DNA from 3 places in the Paradesulfitobacterium aromaticivorans genome. Region 1 is predicted to be linked to each of the others. Evidence: riboswitches for the same ligand, from Rfam matches in the RefSeq annotation. Region 1 holds a riboswitch; each other region holds the start of a gene.

Evidence for each region. A riboswitch is a leader RNA that binds a small molecule or an ion and turns the genes downstream of it on or off. The one in region 1 is predicted to bind molybdenum cofactor.
Region 2: it holds a riboswitch for molybdenum cofactor, as region 1 does, so the genes downstream of both, moaA (GTP 3',8-cyclase MoaA) here and modA (molybdate ABC transporter substrate-binding protein) in region 1, are expected to answer to the same signal.
Region 3: it holds a riboswitch for molybdenum cofactor, as region 1 does, so the genes downstream of both, ACYQ2N_RS21035 (molybdopterin-binding protein) here and modA (molybdate ABC transporter substrate-binding protein) in region 1, are expected to answer to the same signal.

The regions. Positions count from the first base shown of each region.
Region 1 covers NZ_BAAHYT010000010.1:171,733-176,561, reverse strand. The annotation lists gene ACYQ2N_RS06170 (hybrid sensor histidine kinase/response regulator) at 1-1,714, shown strand, start outside; gene modA (molybdate ABC transporter substrate-binding protein) at 1,704-2,474, opposite strand; molybdenum cofactor riboswitch at 2,612-2,758, opposite strand; gene ACYQ2N_RS06160 (metal-sensitive transcriptional regulator) at 2,911-3,246, shown strand; gene ACYQ2N_RS06155 (heavy metal translocating P-type ATPase) at 3,293-4,829, shown strand, end outside.
Region 2 covers NZ_BAAHYT010000008.1:114,428-119,256, reverse strand. The annotation lists gene ACYQ2N_RS02940 (ATP-binding protein) at 1-381, shown strand, start outside; partial or broken gene ACYQ2N_RS02935 (glutaredoxin family protein) at 585-776, shown strand; gene mobA (molybdenum cofactor guanylyltransferase) at 769-1,422, shown strand; gene fdhD (formate dehydrogenase accessory sulfurtransferase FdhD) at 1,417-2,208, opposite strand; molybdenum cofactor riboswitch at 2,489-2,626, shown strand; gene moaA (GTP 3',8-cyclase MoaA) at 2,685-3,650, shown strand; gene moaC (cyclic pyranopterin monophosphate synthase MoaC) at 3,654-4,142, shown strand; gene ACYQ2N_RS02910 (MOSC domain-containing protein) at 4,250-4,684, shown strand; gene mog (molybdopterin adenylyltransferase) at 4,684-4,829, shown strand, end outside.
Region 3 covers NZ_BAAHYT010000011.1:883,712-888,540, reverse strand. The annotation lists gene nrfD (NrfD/PsrC family molybdoenzyme membrane anchor subunit) at 1-801, shown strand, start outside; gene ACYQ2N_RS21040 (DUF1847 domain-containing protein) at 935-1,168, shown strand; molybdenum cofactor riboswitch at 1,188-1,323, shown strand; gene ACYQ2N_RS21035 (molybdopterin-binding protein) at 1,316-2,338, shown strand; gene ACYQ2N_RS21030 (class I SAM-dependent methyltransferase) at 2,339-2,932, opposite strand; gene ACYQ2N_RS21025 (VWA domain-containing protein) at 3,001-4,326, opposite strand; gene ACYQ2N_RS21020 (AAA family ATPase) at 4,323-4,829, opposite strand, start outside.

The DNA of each region.
Region 1 (4,829 bases):
GGAAGATGCAGAAATTGAATTAGCTCCGCTCCAAGCGCTGGCTGCGGGTAAAATAGAACATTTTCAGATGGAGAAGCGTTATTACCACAAGGACGGGAGCCTTCTATGGGCGCGCCTGACAGTTTCGCTTGGCAGGAACCAGGAAGGCGAGCCTCAGTATATGATTGAGATGATCAAAAATATCTCCCGGCGTAAACAAATGGAAGAGGAACTCAGAGAGAGTGAAAAAAGGTTCCGCACCATTTTTGAGTCAGTAGCTGTGGGAATGGTGCGCGTTGATTTGCAAGGCAAGGTCATGGACAGCAATATTGCGTTGCAGGAAATGCTGGGTTATTCCGGGGAAGAACTAAGAGGTTTTACCTTCCAAAGATTAACGCATGAAGATGACCTCATTGAAGAACTGCCGCTGTTTCATGAACTTATTACGGAGAAACGAAAGTACTATCAGATCGAGAAGAGATACGTGCGTAAAGATCAAAGTATGGTGTGGGTAAAGCTTACCGCTTCCTTTGTGGCCGGTTCCAACTCGGATAATCATTTTTGTGCAGGGATAGTAGAAAATATTACTGAACGCAAAAAGATGGAAGAAGAGCTCTTAAACAGGCGCAAGCTTGATTCGCTCGGGGTATTGGCGGGTGGAATTGCTCACGATTTTAATAACATTCTCACTGTTATCTTAGGCAATATCTCCTTAGCCAAAACGCATCTTAAGCCAGAGGATAAGTTGTATGATAAGCTTGTGGAAGCAGAAAAGGCATCCCTCCAGGCTAAAGATCTGACCAGGCAGCTTCTCACTTTTGCCAAAGGAGGAGCACCTATTCTTAAAGCTGCGTCCATCGCAGGACTTATTGAAGACTCAGTGGGTTTTGCCCTGCGGGGCTCGAATATCATCTGCGAATTAAAGATAGCGGAAGATTTGCCCCCGGTGGAAATTGATGAAGGGCAAATCAGCCAAGTCTTGAATAATATCATGATTAACGCTGTGCAGGCAATGCCGGACGGCGGTAAAATCAGCCTGGAAACGAGGTGTGTTGAGAGCCGCGGTGAGCCCGCTCTTCCTTTACGGCCGGTTAAATATATAGAGATTGCCATTGGCGATCAAGGGTATGGAATCCCGGCCAAGAACTTAGAGAAAATTTTCGATCCCTATTTTACGACCAAAGCTGAAGGAAGCGGTCTCGGGCTTGCAACCGCTTATTCGATTGTAAAAAAACATAAAGGCTGGATTAAGGTTGATTCTAAAGTAGGAATCGGTACGAAGTTTACTATTTACTTGCCGGTATCTACGCACAAATATCGCGAAGCTCAGCAGGTGGAAGAAGTGCCGATAACCGGACAGGGCAGGATTCTCGTTATGGATGATGATGCCGGAATTTGCAAGGTTATCGGAACCATGCTCAGGCAATTTGGGTATGAAGCGGATTTTGTCAAAGACGGGGAAGAGATGATAGAGCTCTATCTCAAGGCCAGGAGGGAAGGAACGCCTTTTGCGGCGTTGATCCTGGATTTAACAATTCCCGGCGGGGTTGGGGGCAAAGAGGCTTTACGACGGCTTGTGCAATATGACTCAAATGCTAAAGCTATAGCTTCCAGCGGCTATTCCAATGATCCGGTGATGGTTAATTATCAGGCTTACGGCTTTAAGGGGGTTATTGCCAAGCCTTTCAAAGCAGGTGAATTGAGTAAGGTGCTGGCGGAAGTACTTAAGGTGTAGTAAAACCGTAGTTAGCTAAAATCTTCTGCCCCAGCGTGGAGAGAGCAAAGTCCTCAAATTTACGGGCAGCGTCCGCATGAGCGCTTCTCTTAACGACTGCTATCGGATAAACTACCGGGGCGTGGCTCGCAGGCGGGGCGACAGCGATTATTTTAACCCCTTTATTGCTGAGGGCGTCAGTCTGATACACAAGACCTGCTTCGGCATTGCCGGTGGCGACCATGGTCAGGGCTTGGCGTACATCTTCAGCAAGTACCAGCTTGCCCTGGAGTTTATCATAAATATGATAATATTCAAGTACTTGTTTGCCATATTGTCCTGCGGGAACTGTCTTAGGATTGCCAAGGGCAATTTTTTTGGCTTTTGGGAGCAAATCTTCAAACCCGTGCACGGTCGTGGCGGCGTTAGCCGGGGTTATCAGAACTACGCTATTGCCGACTAAAGGTTTAACTGAATCTTCGAAGACTAAACTTTGCGTCATCTGCTGTTCTCCGGCCGAGATAAAGAGATCAACCGGGGATCCGTGTTCGATCTGCTGCTCAAGGACTCCGGATGCGCCGTAGTTGAACTGAACATCTAGCTCAGGGTTAGTTTTAATAAACTCTTGTTTGAGCTCGGCTAAAGCGTCAGAGAGGCTAATAGCGGCGGCCACAGTTAAACGGGTAGCTTTGACATCTGTAGGAGTGCAGCCGGAGCTTAGCAGCAATAAGATGGGGACAAGGAAGAATGACATTATTTTGCGGCGGTTTAAAATTTTCATTGTAATTTTCCTTTCGCTTAAAACACGAATTAGAGGTAAACGCCTACATAAAATGGGCTCAACATGCATAAGTGGGAGCTCAACACGCATAAGTGTGAGCGAAAAAGGCACCCTTTAAAAGGGTGCCTTACAAAATTCTTAATTCCAGGCATCTTCCTTTCCCAAAAAACGTGGAGGCAAAACCGTTTCCAGCCTTACCCTGAGCTGCCCGCTACAGGCAACTGGCCGGGAAACCATAGCACAGTTCGTACTTTAGGTTTCCGGGCTCGGAAGTATTTATGCAGTTCACGCTGTCATTGTAACAAAGAGAGAAAGGAACGTCAATCAGGATAGTTGAAGCCCAGGAATAAGAACGGTTGCAGCGGAAAGAGTAATAAAAAGTTTGCAATTTATAGCATAGGGGGGTATACTATTACCAGGAAAGTTGGTGGTAAAGTTGGCAGAAGACAAAACAATTTCATGCACGGTCTGCGAAACGCTTGAGGCAGAGGGCGAGCGCCAAAGCCATCATAGTGAAAAGACTATTCGGGAACTGGTTAACCGGATGAACCGAATTGAAGGGCAAGTCCGCGGAATTAAAGGGATGATCGAGAGGCACGCTTATTGTGACGATGTGTTGAACCAAATAGCTTCAGCTCAATCAGCTCTTTACGGAGTATCCAAGCTGCTGTTGGAAAAGCACATGAAATCATGTGTTAAAGATCAGCTTCAGTCCGGGGACGAACAGGTTGTGGATGAAGTCTTAAATACTATCTTCAAAATGTTAAGGTGATAGACACAGTTTGGGGTAGGAGTAGCAGTTCAGGGAGGTGCCTGGTATGGAACAGGCTGAGATTAAAGTATACGGTATGACCTGCGAGCACTGTGTTCGGCGTGTGACTAAGGCTTTGGAGCAGTTCCCGACAATGGACAAAGTCGAGGTATCCTTGTCGGATGAGAGTGCCAAATTCTCATATGATCCTGCTCAAGTGAGCATGTCTGATATTAAAGAAGCGATCACAGAAGCGGGTTATTCCACAGAAGCCGAGGAGACTGGGGCTGAGCAGCTCACGGATCACGCACCCGGAGCTTTCGTGCTTCCGGAAAGTGTAACAGGGGAAGAAAAAAAACAGCTTAAGGTAAGCGGGATGACCTGTGCCAACTGTGCCCTTACCATCGAGAAGGGCATCGGGAAAATGGCGGGGGTCAAGGTTGCTAATGTCAATTTTGCCTCGGAAAAGTTAAATGTTGAGTTCGACCCGGATGTGGTTAAGGAAGAAGATATTATTGCCAAGATTAAGGATCTCGGCTATGGAGCGCAAAGTGAAGAAGGAGACGAGCGGGACAGTGAAGACCGGACTGTCATTAAACAGCGCAACTGGCTGATTTTCAGTGCGCTCATGTCCATACCGTTTATTTTTATGATGTGGCTCCCAATGAGCAGGACAGTGATGTATGTCGGGTTTGTTCTTGCAACAATCGTGCAGTTCTCGGCAGGGTGGATCTTCTATCGCGGCGCTTATCATGCTTTGAAGAACCGCTCCGCCAATATGGATGTGCTGGTGGCTATGGGCATCACTGCTGCCTATGGCTACAGCGTCATGACCACATTTCCGGAAATTTTCTTTCACGGTCCGACCTTCTATGATACTTCCGTTCTCCTGATCGCTTTTGTGCGTTTTGGCAAGTATTTGGAGGCCCATGCCAAAGGGCGGGCGGGCCAGGCCTTAAAACGCCTATTGGAACTACAGGCAGATAAAGCGCGCCTGCTCGTGGACGGAGAAGAGAAGGAAGTGGCTGCATCAGGTGTTAAAACTGGGGATGTTGTCTTAGTTAAACCCGGAGAGAAGATACCGGTTGACGGAGAAATCCTTGAGGGACAAGCAAGTATTGACGAGTCCATGATCACAGGTGAGTCCATTCCGGTGGAGAAAGGCCCCGGAGATCCGGTGGTTGGGGCCACGATCAACCGTTCCGGTAGTATTAAAATCAAAACGACCAAAACCGGGAAAGAAACAGTGCTTTCTGGGATCATTAAGATGGTCGAGGAAGCGCAGGGAGTAAAGCCCCCGATTCAACGCCTGGCTGATACGATCTCGAATTATTTCGTGCCGACAGTCGTGGCGATTGCGGTCATAACTTTCCTCATCTGGTTCTTGGCCTTAAAGAGTTCTTTTGTGTTTGCTCTGACCGCCGGAATCGCAGTTTTAGTCATAGCCTGTCCGTGTGCGCTTGGTTTGGCTACCCCGACAGCGATCATGGTCGGAAGCGGGGTTGGCCTCAATCGAGGGATTCTTTTTAAGTCAGCCGCCGTTTTGGAAGGGATTGCCCACTTGGAGGCGATTGGGTTTGATAAGACCGGAACCCTTACCAAAG
Region 2 (4,829 bases), on a different contig from region 1:
GCAAATGCCGTTGCCGAAGAAAAATCAGTGGTACTGGACCTGGATGAAATACCCAAGCTATTGCTCAATGAGAAAGAAATTAGGCAAGTGATACTTAATCTGGCCCGCAATGGTTTGGAGGCTATGGGCAGCGGCGGGACTCTCACGATCCGGACTTTGCTTGAAGCGGATGAAGTGATCTTGGATGTTGAGGATGAGGGAACAGGTATAGTCCCTGAAGTTCTGGCCAAACTGGGAACCCCCTTCCTCACGACTAAGGAGCAAGGGACAGGCTTAGGGCTGGCGGTGTGCTACAGTATCGCGGACAGGCACAACGCCCGGATTAGCGTGGACAGCGGAACACAGGGGACAGCTTTTAAAGTAAGGTTCAAGCTGCTCTGAAAACCAGGCTGTGCATTTTCAGCTTGCTGAGGGTGTCTCGAGAGTGGGATGGAGGACAGATCTTGAAAACATGCTGGGTGGATAGCGTGACAGTATTTCGGGAATGTGATAAGCTGAAGCGGGGAAAACTCTAGCGTGGGAGATGAAAAGATTTGCAAGAGGAAGTCGTAATGTATGTAGTTCCTATCTGACCGCACTGTGCTCGCGCAAAGCGGTTCCTTACGGGTAAAGGAATTAAATTCACGGAAAAAAATATTCTGTTTTCCAAGGCGCGCAAAGAGATGCAGGAATGGACAGATGTCATGACTGTGCCGGTGACGCGCGTGGGGAAAAAGGTACTGATCGGTTTTGGGCAGAGGGAATATGAGGAGGCGTTCCAAGATTACCATGGCTAAGGAAGCGGAGAGCCGGCTGCAGGCAACCGGCATTCTTCTGGCCGGCGGCAAGAACTCGCGCATGAAAAAGAACAAAGCCTTCCTCGAACTGGAAGGGAAACCGTTAGTGGCAAGAAGTTTACAAGTGCTAAAGGGGATTTTCACTGAAGTTTTGCTGAGTAGCAATGAGCCCGAACTCTATGAACAATACGGGGTTAAAGTGGTGCCAGATCTAATGCCTGATCAAGGCCCGATCGGAGGTTTGCAGGCCGGGCTTAGGGCAGCTTCGTATGAGACCAGCTTTTTTGTAGCCTGTGATATGCCCTTTCTCGACAGTGGGCTTATCCGTTTCCTCAGCCGTTGGGCGAAGGAGTATGATGTGGTGGTGCCAAAGGCAGGCGGAGGGCATAACCCTCTGCATGCTTTTTATGGCCGCACCTGTCTCCCTTTTATTGAAGAAAATATTAGGGTCGGGCACCTTAAGATTATAGATTTTTATCCTCAGTGTAAGGTTAGGTATGTAGGGGAAGAGGAGTTGGCTGCAGCTGGGGGGATGTCCAGTGGAAGGGAAGTGTCTGCAGCAGAGCGTTTGACGCGCGCTTTCCTCAATGTGAACACCCCGGAAGAGTGGGATAGGCTTGTGCGGGGCACAGCCACCAATTTATAATGAACGCGTGCTGATACGCTCGGGGGCGGTATAGATGTTGAGGCGGTCTCCCCTGGCAAAGCCGATGACCGTTATATTGAGGTCACGGGCCAAATTTAAGGCCAGGTCGGTCGGAGCAGAACGAGCGATTAAAATCGGAATATTCATTTTGGCCACTTTCAGCAGGATCTCCGAGGAGATGCGCCCGCTAAAAAAGATGACATGGTCTTTGAGGTTGAGCCCGGCCCGAAAAGCACTGCCGAATAGCTTGTCAAAGACGTTGTGGCGGCCAATATCATAGCTTGTGAGCAGGATTTCCCCAGCGCGGGCAATTCCGCCGCTGTGAATTCCGCCGGTGGCCTGGAACAGAGGCAGGTGTTCCTGCAGGTGATTAGCATAGGTATAAGCTTCAGGGAGTGTAATCTGCATATTCGAAGTTTGGGGCTTAACTAAGCGGGCATCGTTGGCAAAGTAAAAAGAGGCGCGGCTTTTGCCGCAGCAGGCTGAGAGAAAACGTTTGCTCATTAATTCTTTCTGAAGAGGGCGGGCTTTGCCCTCGACCCAGATTAGGTTTTCTTCAGGTTCGTAGCGCAGGGAGTAAAGATCCTCCTGCTTTTTGATAAACCCTTCAGTGAGCAGGAAGCCGAGCGTAAGTTCTTCAATTTGCGCCGGGGAGCAGAGCAAAGTTACGATTTCTTCTTCATTAAAATAAACTGTTAAGGGAATTTCAGAGACGACGATATCACTAGTGGCTGTAACTAACTGTCCCTGCGCTTTGAGTATGGCAAAACTTTTGGTTTCATTCATGTAACTAATATGTCCTCCTCTCTGGCTTAGATAATACCTATAACAAATAATTCTTATTCTTAGAAAAACTTTTTAAAAAAAATACTCCGTAACAATAAATATAAGAATCCTTGCTAATGCATATAGAAAAAAAACCAAGCCTATATTATAATAAACTAAAAGAAGTGTTATATCAAGCAAATGTGAGAATTATCTGTATTATTTCGTACTCATAAAGTTTGAGATTTAATTAGCGTTTAAAAAAGGGATTCAGGGTTGTTTAACGAATAAATAGCATGAAAAGCCAAATAAACTCCGAAACTGGATAACCTAAAGCTGCGGCTATGGTGACCAGGCAAGTGCCTCATGAAGCGGGCGCTCGGGTATGACCGGAAACGGTGATATCTCCTGATTGGAAAGGAGTCTGTACAATAACGGACAGTTGTCCGCGGTTATTTGCAGACCGCGGATATTTTATTTTAGAAACGAGGGTTAGTATGCAGGATCAATTCAAAAGGCAAATTGAATATCTCCGGATCTCGGTCACGGATCGCTGCAACCTGCGCTGCCGGTACTGCATGCCGGAAGAAGGGGTTAATTGGATTTCCCACGATTCTATTCTTTCGTTTGAAGAAATTTTGCGTCTGATAAACATCAGTACCCGCTTCGGCTTTCGGCGTTTCCGTATTACCGGAGGGGAGCCTTTAGTGCGCAAGGGGATTCTCTCATTTTTAGAGCAAGCATCCCAGATCCCTGGCGTGGATGATCTAATGCTTACGACGAATGGGATTTTACTGGCTGAGCACGCTTTTGACCTGAAACGAGCAGGGGTGCAGCGGGTAAATGTCAGTTTGGATACACTGGACCCCATGCGTTTTCGGCATATTACCAGGGGCGGGGATGTGCACCAAGTGTTGCAAGGAGTTTTTCGCTCCCTCGAAGCCGGACTTGATCCGGTGAAGTTGAATGTCGTAGTATCACGGAGTCAAAACCTTGAAGAACTGCTTAAGCTTACAGAGCTGGCACGCACTTATCCGCTCCATGTACGTTTTATTGAACTGATGCCGATTGGGGCTTCCGACCGGGATGAATTTGTTCCGATTGCGGAAATGCAGGAAATTTTGGGAATCCAGGAGGTGCTGGCTACCGAAGATGTCCAGGGCGGAGGCCCGGCAGAATATTACCGCCCGCCTGAGTTTAAGGGCACAATAGGGTTTATCAGCGCTTTGAGCAGGCACTTCTGCCATACCTGCAACAGAGTGCGCTTGACGGCGGACGGCAAACTCAGGCCTTGCCTGCATAGCAGTTTCGAAGTGGATTTGCGTCAAGCTTTGCGCAGTGCTGCCAGTGATACGGAAATTGGGGATTTGTTTGCTAAGGGTGTTTGGCTGAAACCAGCTGAACATCATATGAATGACGAGGAATGGCAGGACCAACGCCTTATGTCCCAGATCGGAGGTTGAGACATGGAATTGACCCATTTTGATGAAGAAGGGCGCGCGCGCATGGTTGACGTGAGTGCCAAGGACGAGACGGCACGGGTGGCGGTAGCCCGCGGACGGGTTGAGATGAAGCCTGAGACCATGAGGCTGATCAAAGAAGGGGAGATTGCCAAGGGAGATGTCCTGGGGGTTGCCCAAGTGGCGGGAATTATGGCTGCGAAACAAACCTCAGCTTTAATTCCGATGTGCCACCCCTTAAACATTACCAGTGCCAAATTAAACTTTTATTTAGAAGGGCCCTGTACGGTCGAGATCGAAGCGATTGTCAAAGTTGCCGGGAAAACCGGGGTGGAGATGGAAGCTCTGACTGCAGTGAGCGTGGCCGCTTTAACAATTTACGATATGTGTAAAGCAGTCGATAAGACGATGACAATCAAAGATATCTATTTAGCGGAAAAATCCGGAGGAAAAAGCGGACACTTTATCAGGGAAGAAAACATGCCTCAGATGTGACAGAAAACAGGCAAGTTGCCTTGCAGAGCGAACCGTCCGAGCAGAGGAGCGTCGTGAGCGGGCAAGGCAGCTTGCCCGGAGTATACATGTATGAAAGGATGAATCTAATGGGAAAAATAGTGGCTGTATGTACGAGTGAAAGGAAAGGCACCCGTAAGAAAAACGTAGAAGCAGGGGTGCTGAAAATTAATTTCGGAATCGAAGGGGATGCGCACGGAGGAGACTGGCACCGTCAGGTAAGCCTGCTGGCCTTGGAAAGCATTAAGAAGATGCAGGAGAAAGGGCTTGACGTGCATCCGGGGGATTTTGCTGAGAATTTAACCACGGAAGATATTGATTTAGTAAGCCTGCCGGTGGGGACGAAGCTAAAAATTGGGGAGAGTAGCCTGGGGGAGGTAACTCAAATCGGTAAAGAATGCCACAATAAATGTGCTATTTACTACCAGGCCGGAGATTGCGTAATGCCCAAGGAGGGTATTTTCATAAAAGTTCTCACAGGCGGACCGGTACACGTAGGAGATAAAATCGAGGTGGTTTCCTAATGTTCCGCGTGGGTATCATTACTGCCAGTGACAAGGGGTCGCGCGGGGAGAGAGAGGACTTGTCCGGCCCGGCTTTACGCGAATTGGTGCGCGAGATCGAAGGGGAAGTCGTGGAATATGAGGTTTTGCCTGACGACCGGGAGTT
Region 3 (4,829 bases), on a different contig from region 1:
CTTATGACCTTGGCCTTCGTCTTCCACTTTTTTGCGGCAACTGCGCCCATGGTTGGTCTGTCAGTCTTAAGTGGGTTAGTAATGTTCGCCATAGCCGGAGCTTTTTTAGTATTCTTCGATTTAGAACGCCCGCTTAATGCCATTTACTCTTTGAATAACGTTGCAAAATCAGGTATATCCTGGGACGTCGTCTTAATTGCACTCAACTATGTTTTCGGTATTCTCTTTGTTTTCCCTGAATATGCGGAGCTTCTTGGTTTAAGCGGCTTTGGCTCAGCCCTTGCTCCTTATCAAGTATTCTTCGGTGCCCTTGCTGCGATTGCAGGATTCTTGTTCCCCATCATTTCCGGAGGCTTGCTGGCAGCGCCTGCTGCTATTCCGCTGTGGCACACTCCTGCACTTCCGCTTCTCTTTCTGGTAACCAGTTTCGCTCTCGCCCTCTCCTATGTAGGAAGCTTATTTAGTGAGAGCGGTACAGTTTATACCGCTCTCACAGGCGGTATCTTGGCTCTCAGCCTTCTGGTTTTCGGAATTTCCCTGGCTTACTTGGAGCATACCCATAACGGCCCAGTCGAGGCCAAAGAAGGAATGCACAGGATGCTCAAGAAAGCCCGGTTCGTTCTACTCTATCCTTTAGTCGGATTAGCTTTCCCCCTTGTTTTCAGTGTATATCTCTTTTTCGCAGGGGTCAGCTTTACCTGGGGTTTACCTGCGCTGGCCGTGGCTTTCTTCCTCGGTGGCTTCGCCTTACGCAACTGTGTTGTGAACAACGGGGTTCAGATTTATCCCTGGCCGTATTAATTTGGACTGCCGATTCCTTTAACAGTTCTATGAATCTAAATTATTTCTTAACGGGCATAATGAACAGGCTGTTGGTTACATTACTACTAAAAATAGCAAGAGGGATGAAATCCCTCTTGCTTATTTTTGATTAATTGGGATAGCTTTTTGCGTTACCCTAATGACAGAAGCGCAAAATTTCGCTAAACTATTAGGAGAAGCAGGGCTTGACCCAATTCCAGTTTGCTGTCGGGTAGGGGCTGTCGATTACTGTGATATAACTGCCGAGTGTGAAGCCCCGGTAACCACCCTCGTGGTCAAGGATCGTGTTTTAGACCATAACCCGGTACAAGCACTGCGTCAACCTAGTGGTCTACTTTCAGAGTAGAAGCTCATACCGTACGCACGCAGCACAATACTCCCGAGCCCTGGCTCCTAAAGGATTGTTCCCATGGGCCACGGCCGTTTCAGCAAACTGAAACCGGGGTATGCTTAGAAATGAGTATGCCTTCCCATTTGTAAAGGAGGACAGACAATGGAAAAAATAAGAGTAGAGGACGCAGTCGGAGCAGTTCTCGTCCACGACATGACCCAGATTATTCCCGGACAGAGCAAAGGCCCCCGCTTTCGCAAGGGCCACATTGTACAGGCAGAGGATATCCCTGTGCTGTTAAGCATGGGCAAAGAACACATTTACGTGTGGGATCAAACTAAGGGGTTGGTGCATGAGGATGATGCCGCCCAGCGCCTAGCTCAAGCCGTATCAGGCTCTGGTATTGAACTCAGTTCTCCGAAAGAGGGAAAAGTGAATTTAACTGCGGCCTATGACGGACTTTTATATGCTGATCCTGAGGGGATCTTGACCCTTAACTCCTTGGAATATATAGTTCTGGCTACTCTCCACAACCACCGGCCTGTTACAGCCGGGCAAAAACTGGCCGGCACACGGGTCGTACCTTTAATGATTGAGGAGAAGATTGTGGCTGAAGCGGAACGTCTGGCTCAGACTTTTCCTGAACCCATTATCCATGTTAAAAGACTCAAAAAGTGGAAGGTTGGGGTCGTGACCACCGGAAGTGAAATTTATCACGGGCGCATCCAGGATAAATTCGGGCCGATAGTGCGCGCTAAAGTAACTAGTTGGGGCTCAGACGTGATAGGGCAGACTTTTGCTGATGATGATGTCTTTATGATTCAGGAACGCATTCGCGAGCATTTGACCTCAGGGGCCGAAATAATCCTGGTGACCGGCGGCATGTCGGTCGACCCGGATGATGTCACTCCTACTGCGGTCAAGGAAATGGGAGCAGAATTAATAACTTACGGCTCCCCTGTTTTACCCGGCTCGATGTTCCTCTTGGCTTACCTCGGCGAAGTCCCGGTACTCGGGCTTCCCGGGTGCGTAATGTATTCTAAGACTACGGTTTTTGATCTGGTGGCTCCTCGGGTTCTCACCGGAGAACGCTTAACCAGGAGCGCGATAGCCAAGCTTGGTCACGGCGGTTTATGCTTGGAGTGTGAGGTGTGCACATATCCTCATTGTTCTTTTGGAAAATAATTATTGTCCTTTGAAGAAGTCCTTCGATTCGCGTTTATTGGCCTTAATTAACACGTGGGCAGGCTCAAGCTTCTCTGTCCAAACAGTGGTAAATCCAGCTTCTGATAAAATAGACTCCCATTCAGCCTCACTTTTTCTTTCATGAAGGGACGGCCCCATGGGGGTTTCTTTCTTTTGCCACTCAACGATCCACAGTTGCCCCTCTCGCTCAAGAATCCGCTTTGCTTCATGTAGATAAGCTCCTGGATTGTGCAACTCATGCAGGACATTCGCAATTAGGGCAGCCTCAACGCAAGCATCAGGAAGGGGGATGTTTTCACCCACAGCTAAATAAGTGGTGATTTGCGCTCCTACTTGTCTCTCAGTAGCTGCGCTCTCGAGAAAGTCCAGCCTCTCTTTTTCGATATCGACAGCTTCAATTTTTCCATGCGATCCTGTCATTTCGGCGGCCCTGAGAGTAAAGTATCCGTACCCGCATCCTAAATCAGCCAGATGCTGCCCCGGGCGCAGGCCGAAACGTTCGAGAATCCATAGTGAGGGCAACATCTTTTCCCGTTCTTCAAAGTTTTTTAAGAAATTATGCTTATGAGCCATAGTTTAATCTCTCCCTTAGTTATAATTTTTGTGTATTTTGCGGCACGTATTGTGTTCGAATGGTGGTCCTAAAATATTCTGCGCGCTATCTCCCGTAGATCATCTAAAGTGCGGCAGCGGTAAACCTTGGTGCAATAGGGAAGATAATGCGGCAAGGAGTTGTCTCGTTCTGACCATTCCGCGATGTTCAAAGGATTAAGCCAAAAAATATGGCGTACACGTTCTTGCATTTGGGCTAAGTATTCCGTTTGCGGCTGCCTGAAATTATTCTTACCATCTCCCAAAATTAAAACCGTAGCCCGGGAGGAGATCTCAGGTAATACTTCGTGCGCAAAACTCCTAAAAACCTGACCATAATCGGAAAATCCCGATGTGCCGAGGCGGCCCCAGCTTTCAATTTCCTCTTTTAGCTCGTTCATATCCTTATCCCACACTTGTCCGCTAACGTCCCAAATGCTGTCAATAAAGAAGAAAAGACGGATGCGCTGGAAACGGGCATGCAAACGCCCTACTAAGTAGAGGAAGAATTCTGAATAGGGAGCAACTGAATTAGAAACATCGCATAAGACCACTAGTTCCGGGAGTCGGGGGAGTGCCCGGCGGTGTAAAAGGTGAAAAATAAACCCGTCTTGCTGGCAAGATTTTTTGACAGTCTGGGCAAAATCAAGGCTGCCGCGGCCCTTCGCACGCCAGCGCAGACCCGGACGCACCGCCAACTTCTTGCCGAGTTGGCGGATTGCTGTCTGCACCAGTGTTTTTTCCTCAGCTGCAAGCGCCTGTAACGGCTTATGCCGCCAGTACTGGCGTTTTAACGGTAGCCAACTGTTTTCTATTTCCACTTGCTTAGCCAATAAGTTCTGGCGCACATCTCGTTGCAGAGCCAACCCTTGCTGATGAAGGAAGAGGTACTCATCTTCGATAATTTCTCCCCGCTGATAAGCGAGGTCGACTGAATTAATCCAGACATAGTAATCGAGATGAGTGAGGGCTTGCTTCAAGATTTGATCAAATTCTAAGACTTCTTCTCCTGGCCCTGTGGAAGACGGGACATACGTGAAGGAAGCGAGACCTGCGAGGGACGGAACTTTGCTGATAGAACCACTTCCATGCCCATTGCTTTGTCCGCCGCTCCCATATGGGCTATTCTCAAGTGCTGCTAAAGAATCACTTGTTTGTCTTTTTGGAGGTGGAACTGCTACAAAAGTTTCCCACACCAAATCAAAGATTGAAACATCCTGAGGACGGTGAATAAGCATCGAACGCAGCATTACCCGTTCCGGGATATCTGGAAACCTGTTTAGGCAGAGAGCTGCTTCAGCCCAATCCTGACTCGATACAGGCAAGCCTGCCGCACGCAGGGCCTTTACTAATCGCACTGTCTGCCAGCCGTTCATGTTTTCGAGCTCCGTTCAAGCACAACGGTTTCGTTTTGCCATTGTTTTATTCTTTCCTCTAATTTGGCAATATCTTTAGGGTATTTCAGCAAAATGCTTAAGGTACCAAGTAAATTATTAAGTTCAAGCCTGTCCATATTCAGAGTGTGCAAAGCCCTGGCGAACTCAAGGCTCTCAGACACGCTCGGCAATTTTTTAAGTGGTATTTTCCGTATTTTCGCCACAAATCTACATACATCCTTAACCAGAGTAGCAGAAACTTCCGGAGCTTGCTGCTCAATAATTGCAATTTCTCTTTCAAGTGAAGGATAATCAAGGTTAAGATGGACACAGCGGCGTCGGAGAGCATCACTAAAGTCACGCGTATTATTGCTGGTCAAGATAACAACCGGCTTGGTGTGAGCGGAAATTGTTCCAAGTTCCGGAATCGTAACCTGAAATTCAGCTAAAAGTTCAAGTAAAAAACTTTCAAATTCCTCATCACTTTTATCCAATTCATCAAT